2 regions of the Shewanella sp. 10N.286.54.B9 genome follow, and region 2 is predicted to be linked to the other one. Evidence: riboswitches for the same ligand, from Rfam matches in the RefSeq annotation. Region 2 holds a riboswitch; the other holds the start of a gene.
What was found. A riboswitch is a leader RNA that binds a small molecule or an ion and turns the genes downstream of it on or off. The one in region 2 is predicted to bind thiamine pyrophosphate.
Positions count from the first base shown of each region.

Region 1 (11,535 bases), on a different contig from region 2:
CACAAAAGCTATCATTTTAGCGTACACGTGTTCGCTAAAAAGCTGATGTAGTGTATCTATTTGATCTTCAATGCAATTAGCATATATACAGGAGTTCTGTTCAAATGTTGAACTTTTGTAATAAAGCCATCTCTAATGGTATAAACTGCAATAAAATGAAGGTATTTGCTTCAGTTTGGATTAAAGGAGTTCTGAAATTCGTGTGTTTTTACACTCGAATGTAAGCCATTAAGTTACGCATTTTACTGCTTTTTATGGACAAAAAATAAATCATCGGACTGAAAATTTGAAGAGAACTGTTATACCGTCTTTTACGGCGTTTAGCGCTAATGGACCAGCGCTAAATGAATCAAAGCCTAAGCAGCTTTATAACTGCGTAGAGCAAATCTGCGCGAGTAAAGAGCTTGCGAAGGAAGACTGTAAGTCGTTATTAACGGCTGTCTATGCAAACAAGGTTACAGATGAAGTTGCAGAGACTGCGGTGGCAATAAAAAGTACTAAAGATTTTAAGCAGCCATTAAACCCACCGCTGTCATCATCCAGGCATTACCATAAAATTTTATTACTTTTGTTCGTTATTGCTATGCACGTTTTAGTTATCGCAGTAATTAATCAGTTTTGGGTTAAGCAAGATTTGCACTTGTCAGTTCCAACGCCTGTAAAAATTAGTTCTTATCTTTATGTTGCGCCTAAAAAAGCACAGTTAGAGCCTATTGATGACGAAGCAATAGTCAAAACGACAGCAGTTGAAAAAGTACTTGTCGAAAAAACAGCAGTAATAATAGATGAAAAACCTAAGCCGGGTAAATCAACGGAAAGTTTACCTGCTAATGCTCGCCAAACAACGGTAAGTAGCAATACAGAAAACAATGAACTGAGCACTATAGATACAACAGCAAAGACAGCGAGTAAAAACAATCGTTATAGTGCCATGGCTGCGGCGCAGTCATATTTACAACGTCAGAATGATGCGGCGTTAGATGCACTTATTGTCGACAAAGCAAATGAGTACACAGGCCCACACTCTTTGAGCGTAATGGATGGTGACATGGAGGAGTTGGTATTTCCTGAAGTGGATCAATACAGTAAAGTTCCTACTAATGATCATCGACTCGATCCTAACCGAGTCGTGCGTCAAGGCGATACCTGCTATCGGATTGTAAAGACCCCAACTCAGATAAATCCCTACGCTGAAAATATTGGTTTTCCATTCAATTGTGGTGGCGATAAAGTTAAAAAAGCGATTGATGCCGCTATCTCCGCACGGTTAGAAAAGCGCATGATTAGCCGTAAAAATTGATTGTTTGATATGATATTTTTTCACTTAAAAGTAGGCTAACGGTAAGTCTTTTACTTAATTTATTTATTTTTCAAAGTTTTAGTTGAGCTTTTTTTTGATGGCATAACATTGTTTTATTGGGGGCGCCAACTTGTTTCTTAGCCTGAGATAGGATTATACTGCAGCCTCATCTTGTCGGAGTGCCATATGGCTGAGACCGTTTATTCGGGATCCGTTGAACCTGATCAGGCTAGAACCTGCGAAGGAAACAAGCGAAATTTTTGCATTTGTAAGGCTATATTAAAATAGTCAGCTGCAACATTTCGGTGGTTAAGTGTATTTTAAATTGGCATAAAAATGCTGTTTGATTTGCGCTTTCAACATTTACATTCTCAACTCTCCTGACAAGCAACTTCATTTTTATAATAGTGAGTTTGCTAATGTCTAAACGCCGCGAAACCCGAGCTCAGGCTCAACAGTTCATCGATAACTTAAAACCATTACAGCACCCCAATTCTGAAAAAGTATATCTGCAAGGCAGTCGCCCAGATCTAAAAGTGGCTATGCGCCAAATCCACCAAGCTGACACATTGCTTGGAGGTGATGAAAGTAACCCTCAATTTGAAACCAATCCGCCGCTTAAAGTTTATGATTGCGCCGGTGCTTATTCAGATCCAGACGCCAATATTGATGTGCGTAAAGGTTTGGAAAAATTCCGTAATAGCTGGATCATTGAAAGAGATGACACCGAGCAATTGAGTGCAGTTAGCTCAGGCTTTACCCAGCAACGTCTAGCTGATGATGGTTTAGATCATCTACGCTTTGAATCTTTACTGCCTCCTCGCCGTGCAAAAGCTGGTCAGCGAGTCACTCAATTACATTACGCCCGCCAAGGCATTATCACTCCTGAGATGGAGTATATCGCCATTCGCGAAAATATGGCGATGGCTGAAGTTACCGACCCAATTTTGACACAGAAAGATAAGGGAGAAAGTTTTGGCGCCTCAATCAGTGAACCGATCACCGCTGAGTTTGTTCGCAGCGAAATAGCCCGTGGCCGTGCAATTATTCCATTAAACATCAATCATCCTGAAGCTGAACCTATGATTATTGGGCGTAACTTCTTGGTTAAAGTGAACGCCAATATCGGTAACTCAGCAGTAACCTCATCTATCGAGGAGGAAGTTGAAAAGCTGGTGTGGTCTACACGTTGGGGCGCAGACACGGTAATGGACTTGTCTACTGGTCGCTATATTCATGAAACCCGTGAATGGATCATTCGTAACTCTCCTGTACCTATTGGTACCGTCCCTATCTATCAAGCGTTAGAGAAGGTGAACGGTGTTGCTGAAGATCTCAATTGGGAAACGTTCCGCGATACCTTGATTGAACAAGCTGAACAGGGCGTTGATTACTTTACTATCCATGCTGGCGTACTGTTACGTTATGTGCCAATGACGGCAAAACGCTTGACCGGAATCGTGTCTCGTGGTGGTTCCATCATGGCTAAGTGGTGTTTGTCACACCATAAAGAAAACTTTCTTTATGAACACTTTAAAGAGATCTGTGAGATCTGTGCCGCTTATGATGTTTCATTGTCACTTGGTGATGGTATGCGTCCAGGTTCGATTGCAGACGCCAATGATGAAGCGCAGTTTTCTGAGCTGGAAACGCTAGGCGAACTGGTTAAAGTGGCGTGGCAATATGATGTGCAAACCATCATTGAAGGCCCAGGGCATATTCCAATGAATTTAATCAAAGAGAATATGGATAAGCAACTCGATGTGTGTGATGAAGCGCCGTTCTATACGTTAGGCCCACAAACAACAGACATTGCGCCTGGTTATGATCACTTCACTTCAGGGATTGGTGCGGCGATGATCGCTTGGTATGGCTGCGCAATGCTCTGTTATGTGACGCCAAAAGAGCATTTAGGCTTGCCAAATAAAGAAGATGTTAAGCAGGGTTTAATCGCATATAAGATTGCTGCACATGCAGGGGATGTTGCCAAAGGGCATCCTAGTGCGCAAATTCGCGATAATGCATTATCAAAGGCGCGCTTTGAATTTAGATGGGAAGACCAATATAACCTAGGGTTAGACCCCGATACAGCCCGTGCTTATCATGATGAATCACTACCACAAGAATCAGCTAAAGTGGCGCATTTCTGTTCTATGTGCGGCCCTAAGTTCTGTTCAATGAAAATTACCCAAGAAGTGCGAGATTATGCAGCAGCGCAAGAGAAGCAAGCGCTGCAATCTAGCGGCTTAGAGGTAAAGTCTGCTGCTGAATATAAAGCATACAATGAACAAGTCACTTCTACTGGACTATCTGATAGTGATATCAATAGCGGTATGGCACAAATGTCAGCTGAATTTAAAGCCAAAGGTGCCGAGCTTTATCATGAAGCGGATGTTGAACAAAGCGCTAAAGAAACTGCGCTAGAGGATTAAATATGGCGCAGGTTAATACTAACCCTGTGCCAAACTGCAATCGTCCTATTGTGTGGACGATTGCAGGATCTGATAGTGGCGGCGGGGCGGGCATCCAAGCGGATCTGGCGACTATTAATGATTTAGACGCTCATGGTTGCAGTGTAATTACTGCAGTGACAGCACAAAGCTCTGTCACTGTCGCATCCGTTGAAGCGGTATCATCACAGATGTTAATCGCACAGCTTGATGTGTTGGCGGCAGATCTTCCTCCCAAGGCAATTAAAATTGGCCTATTGGCGAGCCAACAACAGATTGATTTTCTGGCTAGCTGGATAGCAAAAAGTCTATTGCACTGGCAAAACCGTGGCTTAACGGTTGCGGTTATTCTCGATCCGGTGATGGTGGCGACTTGTGGAGACGTGCTTACGGGGGCAGAAACGCTCGACTTTACGCCATTCAAGGGACTGCTGACATTAATAACTCCTAATGTTAGCGAGCTTGCCACGTTAGCAGGGCGCGAATTGCTAACTGCAAAGCAGAGCGTTCAGGCTGCTCAAGCTCTAGCCATTCAATTACAAACCTCAGTACTCGCTAAAGGCGGTGATATTGGCCCGAATTGGCATAAAAGCTACGCTCGGGATTTGCTCGTGTGTCATCAAGTGGCTGGTGTTTCGAGTATGCATAGTGAGCAAGCCTTTTGGCTTACTTCTCGCAGAGTCGAGACTGAGAATAACCATGGCACCGGCTGTACACTGTCATCGGCAATTGCCACCGTTATGGCCCATGGCTTTGTATTAAATGACGCGGTAGTGGTTGGGAAATCTTATGTTTCTCAAGGATTAGCTCGAAGCTACCAGCCTGGAAGTGGTCCCGGCTGTTTAGCGCGCTGCGGCTGGCCAAATGAGCTGCCTGTTTATCCATTTATCGAGCTGCTTAGTGAAATAAAAGCCGTTAGTGGTGTTAATGAGTTGAGCGTTAGTGCTTTTAAAGCAGTAACCGAACCATTGGGAGTTTACCCAGTGGTTGCTGAGCTTGATATGTTGCTGCAACTGCTTAAAGCGGGAGCGAAGACGATTCAGCTGCGGGTTAAGGATCCGACCGATCCGCAACTTGAACAAAAAATAGTGCAGGCTATTGCCTTAGGGCGAGATTATAAGGCTCATGTATATATCAATGATCATTGGCAGCTAGCGATAAAGCACCAGGCATATGGGGTTCACCTCGGCCAAGAAGACCTTGTAGTGAGTAACTTACAGCAGCTAAGTGAAGCTAATATCGCACTGGGTTTATCGAGTCATAGTTACTTTGAGATTTTGCTAGCGATGCAACACAAACCATCCTATATCGCTTTTGGGCATATTTTTCCGACAACGACGAAGCAGATGCCATCCGCGCCCCAAGGGCTTGATAAGTTAGCTCGCTATGTCGACTTGATGCAGGGCGAGCTGCCGATAGTGGCGATTGGCGGTATCGACTCTGGTACGATCGCTAAGGTGAAACAAACCGGTGTGGATGATATCGCAGTAGTGCGAGCTGTCACGCAAGCGACACATCCAGAGCAGGCCTACCAAGCCTTAGTCAACCAGTGGACCGAGGGAGCTGATAATGACGCTCTCTGATAAGGACTTTTTGCACTACTCACGGCAAATTCTTTTGCCTGAGGTGGGTGAGCAAGGCCAGAGTACTTTTAATCAGTCCCATATATTGATTATTGGTGTTGGGGGCTTAGGTACTTTGGCGGCGAATTACCTTGCAGCTGCAGGCATAGGCAAAATAACACTGGTTGATGGCGATGTTATTGAACTATCGAACCTTCCTAGGCAGTTACTGTTCTCCAAAGAGGACTTAGGCGCCAATAAAGCGCAAGTTGCAGCCACAAAACTGATGCGCGCTTATGAAGATTGTGACATCGACAGCCACAGCGAATACCTAAGTGCAGCCAATATTGATGAGCTGTTTGGTCGCAAGCATTCTAAGTTTGATCTATTACTCGATTGCAGCGACAACTTTGCTGTGAGGCAACTGGTTAATCAACAAGCTTTAAAGTATGGGATCACTTTAGTGTCAGCATCCGCTGCTCACTTTCAAGGTCAGCTATTGAGTATTAACCAACAAATTGCTCCCGAATCGGGTTGTTATCAGTGTTTATATCCAAGCGATATGAGTGTGAGTCAAACTTGCCAAACGATCGGCGTGTTAGGCCCTATGGTCGGCACGTTAGCCTCAATGCAGGCATTAATGAGTTTGAATCTATTGCTAGAGGCTGAGCTTAGACCGTTATTAGATGAGGATGCGGACACAGCAAACACTAGTGGCTCTCAATTACTCGGAAAGTTATTCCGCTTTGATGGTGCAAGGTTTGTGTGGCGACAAGCATCGCTTTTACGCGATCCCAACTGCAGTGTCTGTAGCGTTTGAAGCGTTTCACTCCGAAGTTGATTGCTAAACAGAATAAGGAAAATGAGAAATGATTAGCATTTTTTTAAATGATGAAGCGATGAATATCGCTACTGGATCATCTTTAACTGATGTATTACAGGGTCAAACCATCGCTGAAAACGGCGTAGCTTTAGTACTCAATTCTGAAGTTGTACCAAGAAGTCGTTGGCCGCATATCATGTGCCAGCAAGATGACACGCTAGAAGTTTTTTCCGTTGTCGCTGGAGGTTAGTGATGTTGAAAATTGGTGATACTGAGTTTAGCTCTAGACTGTTTACAGGCACAGGTAAATTTGCTGATGAAAAGACGATGCTCGCGGCGATTAGCGCTTCAAGTTCGGAGCTTGTCACACTAGCGGTTAAGCGGCTTGATCTTAAAACGGGCAGCGATAATATTTTAAAGCCACTGCAACAGCGTGGGGTAAAATTACTGCCAAACACAGCTGGTGCTCGCAATGTTAAAGAGGCCGTTTTTGCAGCGCATTTATCTCGAGAGATGCTGGGGACTAATTGGATAAAACTTGAGATCCATCCTGATCCAAAATACCTGATGCCCGATCCTATCGAAACATTGGCCGCTGCACGGATTTTGTGTGAGCAGGGCTATGTGGTGCTGCCCTATGTCCACGCTGATCCCGTCTTGTGTCGACGCTTAGAAGAGGTCGGTTGCGCCGCAGTGATGCCACTAGGAAGCCCTATAGGCTCAAATCAAGGTTTAGCAACAGAGCCGTTTTTAAAGATCATCATTGAGCAGTCACAAGTGCCAGTAGTGATTGATGCTGGAATTGGCGCGCCATCACAAGCGACTAGCGCGATGGAACTGGGCGCTGATGCGGTACTGGTTAACACTGCGATTGCGAGCAGTGCCGATCCCGTTGCTATGGGTCAATGTTTTGCACAAGCCGTAGATACTGGCCGAGCTGCATTTAATGCCGGCTTAGGAAGTGTCAGCAAACAGGCAAATAATACCAGTCCATTAACGGGTTTTCTGAATGTTTAGCCGCTTATATACCCAAGCTAGCCAGAAGGTAGCATCATGAGTTTTGTCGATGAGTTCAAAAAGCTGTCACGTAGTGAATTACAGATATCTTTGTATTCAACGACTAAACAGGATGTAGAGCAAGCACTGCAAAATCCTGAGGGCAATTTATCGAGTTTACTGGCATTGCTATCGCCAGCAGCTGAGCCATATCTAGAACAGATGGCGCAGCGTTCTGTAGCACTTACCAGACAACGATTTGGCGCGAGCCTTGGCATGTATATTCCGCTCTATTTATCGAACTTATGTGCCAATGAGTGTGACTACTGTGGTTTTACCATGAGTAATAAGCTTAAGCGTAAGACTTTGTCTGAAAAGGAGTTACTTAAAGAGCTCTCTCTGGTCAAGAAAATGGGCTATGACTCGATATTGTTAGTCTCCGGTGAGCATGAAACCAAAGTTGGTATGGACTATTTTAAGCAGATGTTACCGTTGGTAAAACAGCAGTTTAGTCATGTTGCGATAGAGGTACAGCCGCTTGAGCAAACAGATTACCAATCTTTGATTGAAGATGGACTTGATGCGGTAATGCTTTACCAAGAAACCTACAATCCAGTCACCTATGCTAACCACCACACCCGTGGCAAGAAGAAAGATTTTAGTTATCGATTAGAGTCCCCAGAGCGAGTCGCTAGAGCTGGGGTCGATAAGATTGGCTTAGGCGTTTTACTCGGTCTCGATGATTGGCGCTTAGATGCTCTGCTAATGGGTCACCATTTAGCCTATTTAGAAAAGCACTATTGGCGCAGTCGTTATAGCATCTCATTACCCCGTTTACGCCCCTGCACTGGTGGCGTACCGCCTAAGGTTGAGTTGACCGATAAAGGATTAGTGCAGATGATTTGTGCTTTTAGATTGTTTAATCAACAACTTGAAATTAGTTTATCTACCCGTGAAAGTCCTGCGCTGCGTGATAATCTGTTCGCACTTGGTGTAACCAATGTCAGCGCTGGTAGTTCAACACAACCTGGTGGCTATGATGAACCCAACTCTCAGCTCGATCAGTTTGAAATAAGTGACGAGCGTACTCCGATGGAAGTCGCTACAGCAATGAGTGTTCGAGGCTTAAACCCTGTGTGGAAAGACTGGGAGATGGGGTGGAAGTAAAAAGTAGGTTGGGCTGATACTAAGATAAATGTGTAAATTATTGTTAGCGGATAAAAGGGAAACAGAGTGAATATAGAAAAGATCTCAATTGATAAACTCGATGACTTAGTGCCTTTGTTTGATCAATACATGGTGTTTTATAAGCAAGCTTCTGCACCAACTAAGTATCGTGACTATTTAAAAGAGCGTTTGGGTAATGGAGAAGCGACAGTCTTTATTGCCTATAGCGATAATGAACCCGTTGGGTTTGTGCTTAATTATCACACGTTTTCTTCTGTTTCATTAGCAAGAGTGATCGTTCTTAACGACCTATTTATCTGTGCATCACATCGGCAGCAAGGTATCGCGAATAAGCTGATTGAAAACGTTATAGGGTTAGCTAAATGTACTCACTCTGTACGAATTGACCTCGGTACCGCTATTGATAATTACGCCGCGCAAGCATTGTATGAAAAGATTGGTTTTATTAAAGATACGGAGTACTTTTCATATAGCCTACCAGTTGCTTAAATGACTTTAGCCAAGGTGTTTTTTTAATTTGCTGTAAACATCAGCAGGGGTGATGGGCTTAAAGATATAATCTTGAGCGCCTAACCTTAACGCTAAGTTTTCATCTGAATTTTCATTTAAGCTACTAATAATAATGACTGGGATCGCACGAGTTAAGTCATTATCCTTGATGTCTTTTAGCACTTGATAACCATTTTTATCTGGCATCATGATGTCGAGGAAAATACAGTTTGGTTGCAAACTGGTGGCAAGTTCTGTGGTTTGAATGCCTGAATTAGCTGTGGTGACATGATAATCATCACCTAATATTGACAGTAAAAGGCTTGAGCAGATTGGGTCGTCATCAATCACTAATATTTTGGGTTTTTCCATAGTCAGATTTACCTTTATTTCATATCTAATGATTTAGTTTTTACCGTATCATTTTAATCTGTTAGTGGCTAATTTTAAAAGGGCTTAAGTGGCTAAATAACTCGTTTTTTATAGCTAGATCATCAGTGTGACAGCCCTTTATTTTTAGGGCATTTAGCTAAATATGCGAAATACTACACTAATCTACTTGTACTCGTGCTGAACGGTCAACTATATGTAATACCAACTGCATGAAAAGTTTGACCATTCAGTGTTTTGCCAATTTTTTACCTTAGCCGTACTGCGTGAGCCCGTCAGTCTTTCCACTTCTGCTTTGTAATGGCTTAAAAGGGAATAACCATTTCTTTACCAATACGCTTTGAATTGAAAAGATTGAGGGGCGCTGAACGGGTCAAATACTAATGCAATTGGTATAAGTTACTACAATTTGAGAGCTAGTCATAAAGCACTGTTAACGTCGATGAATGTCTATATGAGTATAGTTGGTTAACTTATTGGAACCGTTAATTATGTTGATAATCACTGTACATTTTTAATACGTTACTTGATAATCTAAGTACTTATTCCAATTGAGCGCTGTTATGCAAATACCTCCTAGTATTATTTCAGGACACAATGGCTTTCAAAGTGCGCAGTCTGATTTAACCCAAGCAACTGTGGATGTTGCTAGTTCAAGTCAGTCCGCTGTAGCGACAACAAGTGCAAGTGTTGGCGATAGTAGCGCAGATATAAATACCGCGCTTATCAATGCCACTCAGGCTGTCCATCATGCCGAAGCATCGGCTGAAGTCATTGAAGCTTCTTCTGAGATGATTGGCACAATCATTAATATCAAAGTCTAGTAATAGAAAAACGCTCTTGCGAGCGCCTTGGCCTTGGTTAAGTGGTTTCAACTTGATGATGAGTTTTAAATAATCGCTCTATCACTTCACTTGCAGGACCTTGTTTATCACGGTTGGGGATCACTAAGCTAAGTGTAGCTTTGCGTTTTGTTGACCCTTTTAAGTTGAGCTTTTTCAACTCACCACTTTCAATCGCACTTTTCACTAAAGCTTCTGGTACCCAGCAAAAGCCTAAGCCCTTTTTTAATATCACGATGGCTTCGTGAAAATTTGCGACGGTCCAACGCTGCTCTGCCTTAAGCCAGCCTAGATCTGCATTAGGACCTTGGGAGGTATCTTTGATCACAAGCTGCAAATGTTGGGCAAGTGTTTGGTCTTCTTCGATGACATCGTACTGAGCTAATGGGTGGTTAGAGTGGCATACAAGACTAAAGTTGATGTCCACTAACGGCTCGGCTAAATATCCCTTAGGCGGTGGCCCCCCACAAATAGCAATATCAACCGTTTCGTTACGGATAAGTTCCGCCGTTCCTGTTAAGACGGTATCAAGCACAGTGACTCTTGTACCACGGCTTACGGGATAGAAGCGGCTGAGGACATCAACGAGATCATCCATTGGATAGATGATCTCGCGGGCGATTGTTAGTGACGGTTCCCAGCCTGTTTCCAGGTTATTGGCCAACAACTCTAATTCAGACACCGATTGGGTTATGTGCCGAGAACGACGAAGCAACACTTCGCCGCATTCTGTGAGGTAGGCTTTTCGGCCTTTGACCTCAAGCAACTGAACTCCCAACTGAAATTGAAGCTTAGCGACAGCATGATTAAGTGAAGATTGGCTTTTGTTCAACTTTTCTGCTGCTTGGGCATAGCCACCATAATCGACTACAGCTTGGATAATTCGCCACTGCTCTAATGTTGATTTTGCTCTGTCCATTACTTAGCTTTCACCTGTTTTGGCAGGTACTTCTTGGTTGCTTTTAGCTCTGCAAGGTGAGGGCCTCGGTGAAGTTTCTCAGGCCAATCCAGCAACATCATTGCTAACACGTTTCGATGTTCACCCATGACGAGATCTGGATTACCGCGTGGTGAAGGGATGATCTGCTCTTTTTTGTTGAACGCGTTGACGATATGCTGCTGGGTTTTGGCCACGACCGGGTTATCTGCTTGCCCAGCTAATAGAAAGCTAATACCGACCTCTGCAATGATATCATCTGTGGCGTCTTTTAAAATCCGATCAATATTTTGCTCAAAATGATCTAATATCCAGGCGAACTCTTTAGCATCAACATTATGTTGGTAATACTCACTGGCTGCGAATATAAAATGAGTCATACCGTAGAGTTTGTTTCGGTATTGCTTTTTATCTAGCTCACTGTCTTTGCTATCAGGATAAACTCCAATGAAGGCCGTTTTGTAGTCAGCTAAGTAATCTCCAACGCCAATTTGCTTAGCCCAGTAAACATAGTTAATCAACTGAGCAGCCCAAGTTTCAATCATGGCTTTATCTGTT
Region 1 covers NZ_JBFRIY010000033.1:34,156-45,690, reverse strand. Annotated here, with positions in the region: gene AB4135_RS11750 (hypothetical protein) at 287-1,300, shown strand; TPP riboswitch at 1,466-1,564, shown strand; gene thiC (phosphomethylpyrimidine synthase ThiC) at 1,720-3,732, shown strand; gene thiE (thiamine phosphate synthase) at 3,735-5,333, shown strand; gene AB4135_RS11735 (ThiF family adenylyltransferase) at 5,320-6,132, shown strand; gene thiS (sulfur carrier protein ThiS) at 6,182-6,385, shown strand; gene AB4135_RS11725 (thiazole synthase) at 6,388-7,152, shown strand; gene thiH (2-iminoacetate synthase ThiH) at 7,189-8,298, shown strand; gene AB4135_RS11715 (GNAT family N-acetyltransferase) at 8,365-8,808, shown strand; gene AB4135_RS11710 (two-component system response regulator) at 8,815-9,180, opposite strand; gene AB4135_RS11705 (chemotaxis protein) at 9,762-10,022, shown strand; gene AB4135_RS11700 (LysR family transcriptional regulator) at 10,060-10,959, opposite strand; gene AB4135_RS11695 (DUF3541 domain-containing protein) at 10,959-11,535, opposite strand, start outside.
Region 1: linked by a shared signal. The riboswitch ahead of thiC (phosphomethylpyrimidine synthase ThiC) and the one ahead of AB4135_RS14440 (TonB-dependent receptor) in region 2 are both predicted to bind thiamine pyrophosphate.

Region 2 (11,535 bases):
AAAACTGTGATAAAAAAACTAACTAGCTTGAGAGTAGCAAGCCCATAAAAAAAATCCCACCTATTTGGTGGGAATTAATAAAGGCTTCTGTTTCAGCGATTAAACAATCTGACTTCTCTTTGCAATATAATAATCAAGACTCGTGTAACGCCCGCCCCCCATAAAGATCAGTGCCATCAACATGAACAAGTATGTAATCGCAAACTCAATACCATTGTTCAAAATGACAAAATTACCTGAACTGGTTAGCCATTCATAGTTACCATGTTGCTGTAAAATCTCTTTTGCTTTGTCTAATTTATCAGCTGAAGCCAACACACTTTCATTGGCTAACCAAGAACTAGCATCTGCAATTGCCAACCATCCATTTTCCCAATGAACAGCAAAAGCCGCAACCAACATAGTCACCGACAACGGAATAGCAATCAGTCGAGTTGCCAAGCCTAGTATCAGTAACCCCCCGCCGACAAATTCTGTACCTGCTGCTAAAACTACCATTAACTCAGGAAACGGTAATCCTAATCCCCAGTCTGGATTACCAAACCAAGCAGCCGTATCACTAAAATGGGATAATTTATTGTAACCGGCCTGCATGAGTACTGGCGCCAGGTACAGCCGTAATGCAAGTGGAGCTATGCCTTCAGCGTAACGTATTGTGTTTAAAAATTTTTGGTACAATTGTGCAAGTTGCATGTCATTCCCTCGTATATTCTATTATCTCAATAGACCCTAACAACAATAACAATCTTTCATCAGTCATCGATTAAGCTATAGCAGGTCGATAATATGGACGCTAATCCTCTTGGCTAATTTCAGTTAGCTCTTTGATGAGTGTATTCAATTTTTTATTAAATCGCTGTTTTTGTTTTGCGCTAGCGAGGTCATCTAGCTTAATTAGCAGTTCACCAAACATTTTTGAATTGTTATCAAGCACGGTTTTATAAGCTTTAGACTTTACGGTGTCTGGTTGGGTCATCAATAACGACAAACTATGTGAAAGCGCCATTTGGTTATGACGATTTTTTAATGCTTGGGAAAACAGGCGGATCCATTCATGGCGATACTCTAACCACATATCTAAGGTATCACCACGGGCTACATTATATTCATGTACAGCCAATTTTTGAGCCGTAGTTAGCTTTCCCATCCACCGCTTAAGGCGTTTCTCAATACGCTCATCGGCCATATCAATGAGTTCAGATCGGCTCTTACCTAGATACTTCTTATTGAGTTCTTTTTCGTCAACCCTTAACTGTGCAATGATCTGTTCTACTTGTTGATCTGAAAATGAACTGATAATTGGCACTAACGATGGTTCAACAAAATCAAACACTCGGATCCAGTGTGATTTCGCTGCGACAAGGTGGTCATTCCAAGATTGTTGCGTAAAGCTCTGATTGTTAAATTCAACGGATAACAGAGAAAGTTGAGCTTGATAACGTGGCAGTTCCTGCTTGCGATGCCAGACTAAAAAATCATCTAGTACCACGTCAAACTGTTGTTCTTGCTTGTCATTTAATGTGACATACTCTTCGAGCTTCCATTCTATTGCCCAGTCGAGAAAGTAATAACCAACTTTGGTAGAGCAACCTAGAAACGAGATAAGAATAAACGCCCACAAACATAGTTTTTTCACTTATGGCCCCATTCAGATGCTTTCATCTAGCATAGAACATGGTTTGCTTTATGGTCTAGTAACAAAATGTATTACCTTGTCGACCTTTTCAGTAATGAGTCGCGCGGGTGTTTAATGAAGTGAGCACTTATGAATAGCTAGCGATTAACCCTTGGTACTGCTTAGCACAACTTAAATAGTTCTCGGTCTGTTTAATTGTATCAGCGTCAACATTTAACTTTCCATTCAACATCAAACTATCAAAAGCCATTTGTAATGCCCAACAGACGGCAAAGACCCAATATAGATCAACCGCTGCAGGTATAGCATCTTGAGCATGATGATTAAGATTGGTTTGTTTATCTAGATAATTTTCGATTAACCAGTGTCGCTGCTTTGATGACAATGAGTGGCTCGAAATAACTGATGCAAGATCACATAATGGGTGAGAGCTACAGGCATATTCAAAGTCAATACAATTGAGTTTATCTTGCATAACCAAAATATTAAATGGGTTTAAATCCCGGTGACTAAACTGGTTGTTAATCAAGCAGAGATTGAGAGAACCGAGCATCTCTGCAACTGCGTCTTGTTGCGCGAGTAACTTATCATACTGTTGTAACCAAGCGGCTGAATGTGGCGAATTATCAATGTGCTGCCAGAGTAGTTGCTGCATCTGGCTTAAGCGAGCGTGATAGATCTGCCACTGTTGCTCTACTGTGATAATATTTTGGGGTACAGGTAGCGCTTTCAAACCATTCAGTAACTGCAGCAATAGCTGCTCTGCATTAGGCCATCTTTCTCCGATAGTTGATAAAGGGTGCGCCCCATTAGCACTAATCAAATCACTCCAGTTTTGATTGTCATTCTGCGCAATATACTCACTCAAATAAAAGTCTTTTTCCGGACTAATGTAAACGACTTTAGGCGCCAACGCTGCATAACTAGCATCGCACCATGCAGCGATTTCACTGCTTCGGTCACAGATCTGTGTACTCGCCCAACTGTTAATTCTTAACACCCATTCAGACTCGACACTCGTACTTGAGTGCAGCCCTCGAACATAGTAGTTACGATTACTCAACCCTTGAGTGAGCGCCGCTATCACTGTTACTTTGGTCAGGCCCGATGCCGATAGATAGTGTGCCAACTCTTGCTGAAGCGATTCACTCACAAGGCAATTCCTGGTGACATTGCCACATTGCCTTGTTGAGCGTGCATTTTTCTGCGCCACATAAAGTAACCAAACACCACCATAACCACATAAAATACGAACAGTGCTGAAGTTAACATCAAGCCTTTGCTGACATAAAGATAGATAGAAACAGCATCAATCACAAACCAGTAGATCCAGTTCTCTAATACCTTTTTTGCAACCAAAAATGTACTCATGACCGCAAAACAGGTGGTAGCAGCATCCAAATATGGGAAAGAGGCTTGAGTTTGAGTTGCCATAAAGTAGCCAATAACGACTGACATTAAGCTTGTTCCAGCAATTAGCTTTAGATGAGTCGACAAGCTCCAGGAGACAATATTAACCCCTTCATGGGCTTTTCCACCTTTAGTCCACATCCAATAACCATAGACCGCCATCGCCATGTAATACACATTTAGCACCGACTCCATCAGTAAAGAGACTTTCCAAAATAGCACCGTATAGATTGCTGTGCTCGTCAATGCAGCTGGCCAACACCAAACACTGCCCTTCATGGCCAAAATAAGATAAGCCAATGCTAGTAATACCGCGATAGCTTCCCAGCCTGTCAATGCTTGAGCATCATTAAACACGCCTGCAAAGCCTTCATTTATCAATAGCCAAAAATCTGCCATGAAATATTCGCTCTCTATTCAAATAATAACAATAATAAAAAGCCACAAAGTATCATTAATACCTTGTGGCCTTTTCTATTTAGCACTCTTGTTTATTCACTATGGCTCAAATCTAGCTCACCACCGATGAATTTACACACAAACACAGCTTTGCCCCACTTCTCGTGAGCGGCTTCCATCTCGGTTGCCAACATTGCCATGACTTCAGCATATTCACCACACACTTGAGTCGCCATTGCGTTAGTCACGCGATGGATATTGTCGTAGCTATCGACTCGGCCAATAAACCACTTTATAGGGTCCAAATAGTTGTCTTGTAATGGATAGCAACTTATCTCTGCTGTTAACTTCATATTGATGACCTTAATATTGATAACGTGTAACAAGATTTAAACTTAATACTCAGTAATTACATAAACTTAACGTTTACTGTCAGTCCTAGCTGACGCGGATCACCATAGCGTATATATTGCTTATCTGCCCAGCCTAAATCAGGCTCATTGCCGAAATAGAACCCACGAACACCATACTTTTCATCAAATAGATTACGTCCCCAAAGGTACGCTGACCACATATCTGCTTCATAGCCTATTTTGGCATTAAATATTTGATAGGCGTCTGATTTTGATTCATTACTGTCTGAGTAATAGAAATCACTTTTACCGCTAGCATTAACATTAGCAAACCAACCAGAATCAGTGCGATACGTACCACCAACACTAAAGGTGAAATTTGGCGAATGGGCTAACTCTCGACCAGATAGATCGACCGTAGTATCTTCGTCAACGTAATATTCATAGTCACCGTAAGCAGTTTCTAACCAACCGATGCTGCCGTAGATACTTAAATTATCGGTTGCATACCAAGTACCGTCTAGTTCTGCACCATAGTTATGAGAACTACCTGCGTTTTCCGTAAATAAATAGAATCGCTGTTGATTCTCTGAATCTTGTTGCGAAGCAGCGACTTGCTGATCTTGTCTATCCATATAGAATACAGCTAAATTTGTACTTGCTAGTCCATTAAACCACGTCGATTTCAATCCTAATTCGTAGTTATAAAGAATCTCAGTATCGTATTCAGTTTTATCTGCTAACTGATCTGGTAAAGCCATATTAAAGCCACCGGCTTTATAACCACGAGCCACTCGAATGTAAGATTCTTGATTGGCAGACAAAGCCTTACTTAATGCGATATGGCCGCCCCACATAGTCTCATTTGGCGTGTATTTAGCATTTTTAAACTCATCATCAATCAAACGAGTTTCGTTATACTCCACATCTCGTTCTTCGACTCGCAAACCAACAGATAGAAAATAATCATTTCCAAGCTGGCTATCTAATTGTCCAAACACAGCATAATTAGTTGCTTCATAGTCAGAATCAACGGACTCATCAGGGGATCCGTTGTAAAAAGATTCTAGAGCGTTTTTTTCATCTAAATTCATGGCATAAATGCCAATCAACCAGTCGGTAGTATCTGAAAAAATCCTGCCAGACTCATTCGAGCTAAACCTAAACTCCTGAGTGTAGGTCTTTCTATCCCCTTCTTTATCCCAAGTGTAATCATATACACATGGTGCATTGCCTATTTCGTTCCAATTGTCGTCATATTCAATACAACTTTTACTTGCCCAATAATCTGGGTTGGCCCAGTCTCCATCGTAGTTATGGCGAGTATCAGAGCTAGCAAATGACGTTAACGAGGTGATGTCAAATTTTTCAGCGCCTGTGTAGGTAAACTTTAAAGAACTACCGGTGGTCTTTTGCTTATCAACACCAGGAGCATCAGTTAATGTATCGAAACCATTATTATCTAATGTCCAAGCATCATAACCATTATTATAGTTTGCGTGTAAGAAGGTTAAATCAATCTCTAAATCTTCAGTGGCATACCAACGCAATTTAGCTCGCCCGGTAAACTCATCACGTTGATTGCTATCACTCACGCCAAGATAAAGGTTATCTCTGTAACCATCTTGCTGGTGTTGTTGTAGCGACACCCGGTACAGCAAATTACCAGAATCTATCAGTGGGCCAGAGCTAAACCCGCTAAAAGTTTGCAAGTTATCATCACCAAGTGAAACCTCGGCACCATTTTCAAATACATCAGTTGGATCGTTACTCTTCAGATAGATAAGACCGGCTAACGCATTAGCACCATACTGGGTGCCTTGCGGCCCTCGGAGTACTTCGACCTGTTGCAGATCATACATACTCGAAACCATGCCCAAACCAGATAAGTCAATATCATCAACAATGAAACCGACCGATGAGTTAGGTGCGCCTTGATACTCTTCTTGTTCACCTACGCCGCGAATTTGGAAATACTTAGGCCGTGAACTACCGCCAGACCAGTTGAAGTTAGCAATAGAATTTAAGACGTCTTCGAAGTGCTGTGCACCTTCATCTTCAATTTGCTGTTGATCGATGACGGTAACACTCGATGGCATTTTCTCTAAGCTAGTACCACGAAAATCAGAAGTAACAACCATCACTTCCATTTCGTCGTGAGGCGTATCCGTGTTGGTTTCAGATAGTGCAGGTTGTGAAATTAGCGCTGACATAACAGCTAGCGCAATAGGAGAATAAACTTTTGGATATAACATAGGACCTCAAATTTTAATTTTGAGATCCGGCAACATAAAGAAGCGATCGGGAAATGAATTGTGGCCCATTCCTACGCCGGTATTAGCCGGATCAGGTTCAAAGGGTTTGTTTTTCAACATCTCAGTTAAGCCTATAAAAATACAACTTTCGCTCTATAGACTTTAACACCCCTTGGCGCGGCTGATTATACATGAATTTTACAAAACCATGACACCCTTCTTGCGTTACTTGAACGTTTCGCATAAAAAAACGCCAGATCTACTGACGTTTTATTAACATATGTGAACCAGAGCGATTAAAGCTTAATTTGAAAATGCTTTTCTTACGTACAATTCAAAACGGCTAGCATTAGCATTTGGTGCAACCGCTGATACTTGTAGTTGTTGTTTTCCGTGAAGCTTTACCGATTTCCAACTGACACCTTCATCATCGATTGTCATACCGCTAGTATCGAACCAAGTAAATTTATACTGTAGGCGTAAATCTGTAGAGACTTTGCTGATAATAGTACCGCTGCCTTGTAGAAAGCCTCCTTCTGGACGAGCCATTACCCTTTGAACTTCAACCTCTTTACCAAAAGTACTGTTATCTATTCGGACTTCGCCTTTTGAACCAGCCATCAAGCCTGCAGTATGTGGCGCACAAGCCGTTACAAGTAAGGCGGTAAACAAGCCTAGGATCAGTTTTTTCATATTAGTCCCCTGAAATATACTCTTTGATTGTTAATACAAGAATAAGCTAGTTTAATCGATTAAGAAATGTGCTCTTGCGGTTGCGATTAAATGCTTACGATTGGTCTGCCAACAATTAATACTTACATTAGCCACCCGTCGACCTTGGCGGGTTATTTTACACTCTGCAAAGCTATCTTTGTGGTAACCAGCCCTTAAATAATCAATTGAAAAATCGACAACTTTAGGCACTTTACTGGTTTGCATAAATACCATTAATTGAACGATTGCGGACATCTCCATGAAACCCGCAATAACACCACCATGAAGTGCAGGCAATACAGGGTTACCAATATTGTCATCCTTTGCGGGTAGTTTAAAAATTAACTCGTCACCAAACCGGTCGACTTCCATGCCAATGAATTTTGCATAGGGGACATGTTCAAGTAGATGGCCAAAATCGTTGAGCTCTGTGGCTTTACGAATAATACTTTTCACATCAAGCTTTGCTTGTTCACATTCATCTGCGCTTGGGTTAGTCATTACGTGGTTCCCCCATTAAAGCCTGCCTAAACTCTTCACCGACCATTTCAGGACTGATACGCATAAATGAACCAACCGCATGGGCAATCGGATCATCTATAGAATCTTGGTAAGCAATTGCTCGAGTAAACGCAACGCTAGATGACAATTTATAGCACTGGGCAAAGCCGTAAACAGGTTTAAAAGGCTCTGCAGGCTTCATGTAATCAACTCTAAGATCGAGCGTTGGTGAAATCTCTAACGAGCGAAATTTATCAAAAATAGAGCAAACAACGGCGCAACCACTCGCTGTATCCATTAAGGTTGTAATAACACCGCCATGAATAACGCCAGTATCTGGGTAACCGATAAGTTGAGTATCGTAAGGCAGCTCAATCAGGACATGTTTACTACTTCCCTCTAGCACTTTCAGTTTTAATTTTTGGCATTGAGTGAGCTGCGCTACAAATCGACTTGCCATCTCCGTTAACGGGAAAACTTCGGCAGTGTTTTTCATCGATTTTTACTCAACATAGGTCCTAATGAGTGGCCTCCGACTAAATGCATATGGATATGAAACACCTCTTGTCCAGCGTGTTGATTGCAATTGATGATCAATCGGTAACCGTCTTCAGCAATCCCCTCTTCTTGCGCTAACTTAGCCGCTACAGACATCATTCTGCCAAGCGCCTTTTCATCAGATGCTTTAATATCGTTTGCAGTCGGGATAAGGTGGTTTGGAATGATCAGTATATGGGTAGGAGCTTGAGCACTAATGTCTCTAAATGCGGTTACCAGCTCATCTTGAAATAGAATATCTGCTGGGATCTCACGTCGTATAATTTTACTGAATATGGTTTCTTCGGCCACTTTGCTGCCCTCATTAACATAAGTTATGTACTAGTATACTCGAAAAATCGCATCAAGCGATTGACGAATTTTAGCGTACAAACAGCAAACTAAGTATGGATAAGAGCAATTGTGTAGTGATAAAGGCTAAAATAAATAAACTTAATGTCGCCATACATAAAAGCGACAAAATCTAAGATCAATGCATCGGTGTTGCGCTTAGGTAAGCGCTAATGAAATCAGCTTAAATGATGCTATTTACAAAACCACTTCATGCATGTTTGTTTGTGCCCAAGCGATTGCTTGTCCGCGGCTCGATACACCTATTTTTCTAAAGGCTCTATAGAGGTGAGTTTTGATCGTACTCTCACTTACAAACAATTGATTTGCTATATCAATATTAGTACTGCCAGAGCGCAATACCTGCAATACCTCTCGCTCTCTCATTGTTAAAGTCTCAGATTCCTCATCATCCTCTACATCATTTAAATGGCCACGGTTAAACTCATCAGGAATTGCTGTTTGCCCTTGGATAATTTTAGCCATTCCAGTGCCTATGCAATCTAAGGTTGCATCCGAGTAAAAGACACCCGCGGTGATATTTTGTTGAACTAAAAAACGAGCATCGACCTGCTGAGGATAATGAATGAAAACAACCTTTACGCCACTGCGTTCTTTATCCAATTTTTTCTGGATTTGATATGCCTTTTGAATATCGACACTCGAAAGATCAATTAGCACTAAACCTACACGATTTTCGGTAAAATTATCAATAATATTATCCGGTGCAACATTATGAATTTTGACTAAAAACTGTTGTGGCCATCTAGTATTAAGTAGATCAACTAATATTTGTGAGCGGGTAACCATAACCCAGTGCATAACCTTAAACATCCGACTCTCCATGTTTATCGTATAACAATCCTTGTGTGTACAAGTGTAATACACATCTAGGATAATAAACGAACCCAAAGAATAAAATATTGAAATATTCTAATGTTGAAGGTGTTAACACTACCTCAGCATTCAATACTCACATATGTATCGAACATAAGTATATAGCTAGCACTAAGGACTGATTTAAAAAGATGAATAATATTAAAGTGAAATTATATGTTTACGGAAATAGACATAGAATACTTAATGATACCTACCTTTTAATCTGAAACCGGATAGCATGCAAGAGACGCGAAAATACAAAAAAACCCACCCTAAACCACTGTTGTAACAACCATTACAAGGTAACGCTAAATAAGTAACAGATAGCTTATATCAAATCATACAATTCAATATTTTTTAATATATCTCCTGTAAAAAAGTATTACTGCCATCATTAGAATAATAACTTAAACACAAAAAGCATTTCATACGTTAATTTCCAGCCTCATAACCTCGGCCTCATATGCTATTAGACCAAATAGTTATTAATTACAATCTAATTACAGTAAGTACGCATTACTTTTGAACTACAACAACTCAATTTATTCGTTTTCAAGATAAAGATCATAATATATGAAAGTAGAGTATTAACACCAAATTCTACTTCAGATTAAAGCTTGGTGTTAATACGAGCACCAGCTAATGTAAATTTAGCCATGCTAGCTTAGCCTGATAACGCTGCTTATTCTTGGGTAATTCCGTATAATCGAGTGCTTTGCGTAATGCTTTTTTGGCCAGCTCTGGTTCATCAAGTTTAAAATGTACTTTTGCCAGATCAAAATACGCCTTATGGAAATAATGCGTGTTATCAATAAATTTGTTGAGGTACACTTTTGCACTTACGTAGTCAGCCGCGGCTATCGAATCCTGTGCCACTAAATACCATTTATAAGGGCTGCTATCATCTAATTCAAGCAATTGCTTTTTCACTACTGCGGCTTCAGCTATGCGACCTTGGTTAACGAGTAAATAGTGATAATTACTCAATAAAGTCACTTTATCTTCTGAAACCTCTAATCCATACCGGTATAAGCTCTCAGCGGTTTCTACATCACCTAACCGTCGCAAAACAACGGCCAACATGTTAATTGAAGGCCCATAAGTTTGGCTAAAAGATAAACTTTTTTTAAGTAATAAATAGGCTAGTGGTAAGTCATCACTGAACAATGCATCCGCAGCTAAATTTCGATACAGCATCGCGAAGAACTCATTACTATAGACCTTTTTCCCACCTCTGTCATAACGACCAGGAAAGTAGTCTATTGCAACCCTTTTACTACCAGAAAATATAGTGTTGCTTTCATCATTATTATTCTCATAAAGAAATGTTCTAACATGATCTGACGTTACAGAGTATTGGTCTGTTACATCGAGTAAAACAGGCATAGTATGTAAGAGTTGAAATGATATATCGACTTGGAACTCGCTGGCGATTGCATAGGTTAAAAGAGCCAAGGACATACAGTTACCTTGGTTAAGTTCTAATGCCTCGGACGCGCTGTAGTTTTTGCCTTCATAGTTAAAGTTGACCAAGCGTTTTTCAATAAAATGTTTGACCTGTTGAAACGGGAGTAATGTGTCGACATCACTCTGTAATTGAAAACGCTTAAATTCTGCAACTTGCTCAGCAGTTAAAGAAAATAAGCTTTCTGGCTCAGGTATTTCATATTCACTGGCATCTACTTCATACGCTAATATCGGCATCTGGGTAGGCTGGTGAATCGGAGCAGACACTGTCTGGCAACCACTTACAATTAAGCATACTAACAACAGGTACTTCATAAATTCCATTTACATAGCTATGTCCTTATATTCAAAGATATACCAAGCAGATGCTAACTACAACAGTACGGTAAACAACCTCAGAATAACGCAAGTAGTACCAAAGCTAGCCCCAGCAACACGCTCAATGAGCGCCAAAATAGCAGTGGGTTCCGTTCTATTAATGCAGGCTTAGTCACTGAACGTTGCCAAGTTTTTACCGGCTCAGTCATTTCAAACAGCCATTCACTGCAGTCTGCTTGCCTATATTCAGGTGCCACACTCAATGCCTTTTTAAGAGCATTGTCCATCCAGATTGGGATCAAAGGGTTAATTTCATAACTTGGAACATATTCAAGCCGCATAAAATCAAGCTTTGATCTACAAGTTTGCTGCTTACCGTTAAAAGGTAACTGACCCGTTAACATTTCAAAAGCGATAACGGCAATGGAGTAAAGATCTGTTCTTTCCGTCACTTGATAACCTAGAATACTTTCTGGCGCTGAATAATCGGCGGTTCCTAGTATACAGTCGCGCTCTAGGGGGCTGGCGATCTCAGCAATACCTTTAATGAAACATGAACCAAAATCGATAACTTTAAGCTGACCATCATTGGTCAATATCAAGTTGTCAGGCTTTAGATCTTGATGCAGAGTTTCCTTACGGTGAAACGCTCTTACCCCTATCGCCAACTGCTTTAACAAAGCTAAAACCTCCTGTATATCTGGCGTCGGGTTAT
Region 2 covers NZ_JBFRIY010000038.1:171,556-183,090, reverse strand. Annotated here, with positions in the region: gene AB4135_RS14465 (DoxX family protein) at 100-693, opposite strand; gene AB4135_RS14460 (DUF6279 family lipoprotein) at 794-1,636, opposite strand; gene AB4135_RS14455 (phosphotransferase) at 1,764-2,789, opposite strand; gene pnuC (nicotinamide riboside transporter PnuC) at 2,786-3,445, opposite strand; gene AB4135_RS14445 (hypothetical protein) at 3,538-3,798, opposite strand; gene AB4135_RS14440 (TonB-dependent receptor) at 3,855-6,053, opposite strand; TPP riboswitch at 6,105-6,236, opposite strand; gene AB4135_RS14435 (YcfL family protein) at 6,357-6,746, opposite strand; gene AB4135_RS14430 (PaaI family thioesterase) at 6,798-7,268, opposite strand; gene AB4135_RS14425 (PaaI family thioesterase) at 7,261-7,764, opposite strand; gene hinT (purine nucleoside phosphoramidase) at 7,761-8,117, opposite strand; gene AB4135_RS14415 (LuxR C-terminal-related transcriptional regulator) at 8,355-8,990, opposite strand; gene AB4135_RS14410 (tetratricopeptide repeat protein) at 9,675-10,826, opposite strand; gene AB4135_RS14405 (protein kinase domain-containing protein) at 10,898-11,535, opposite strand, start outside.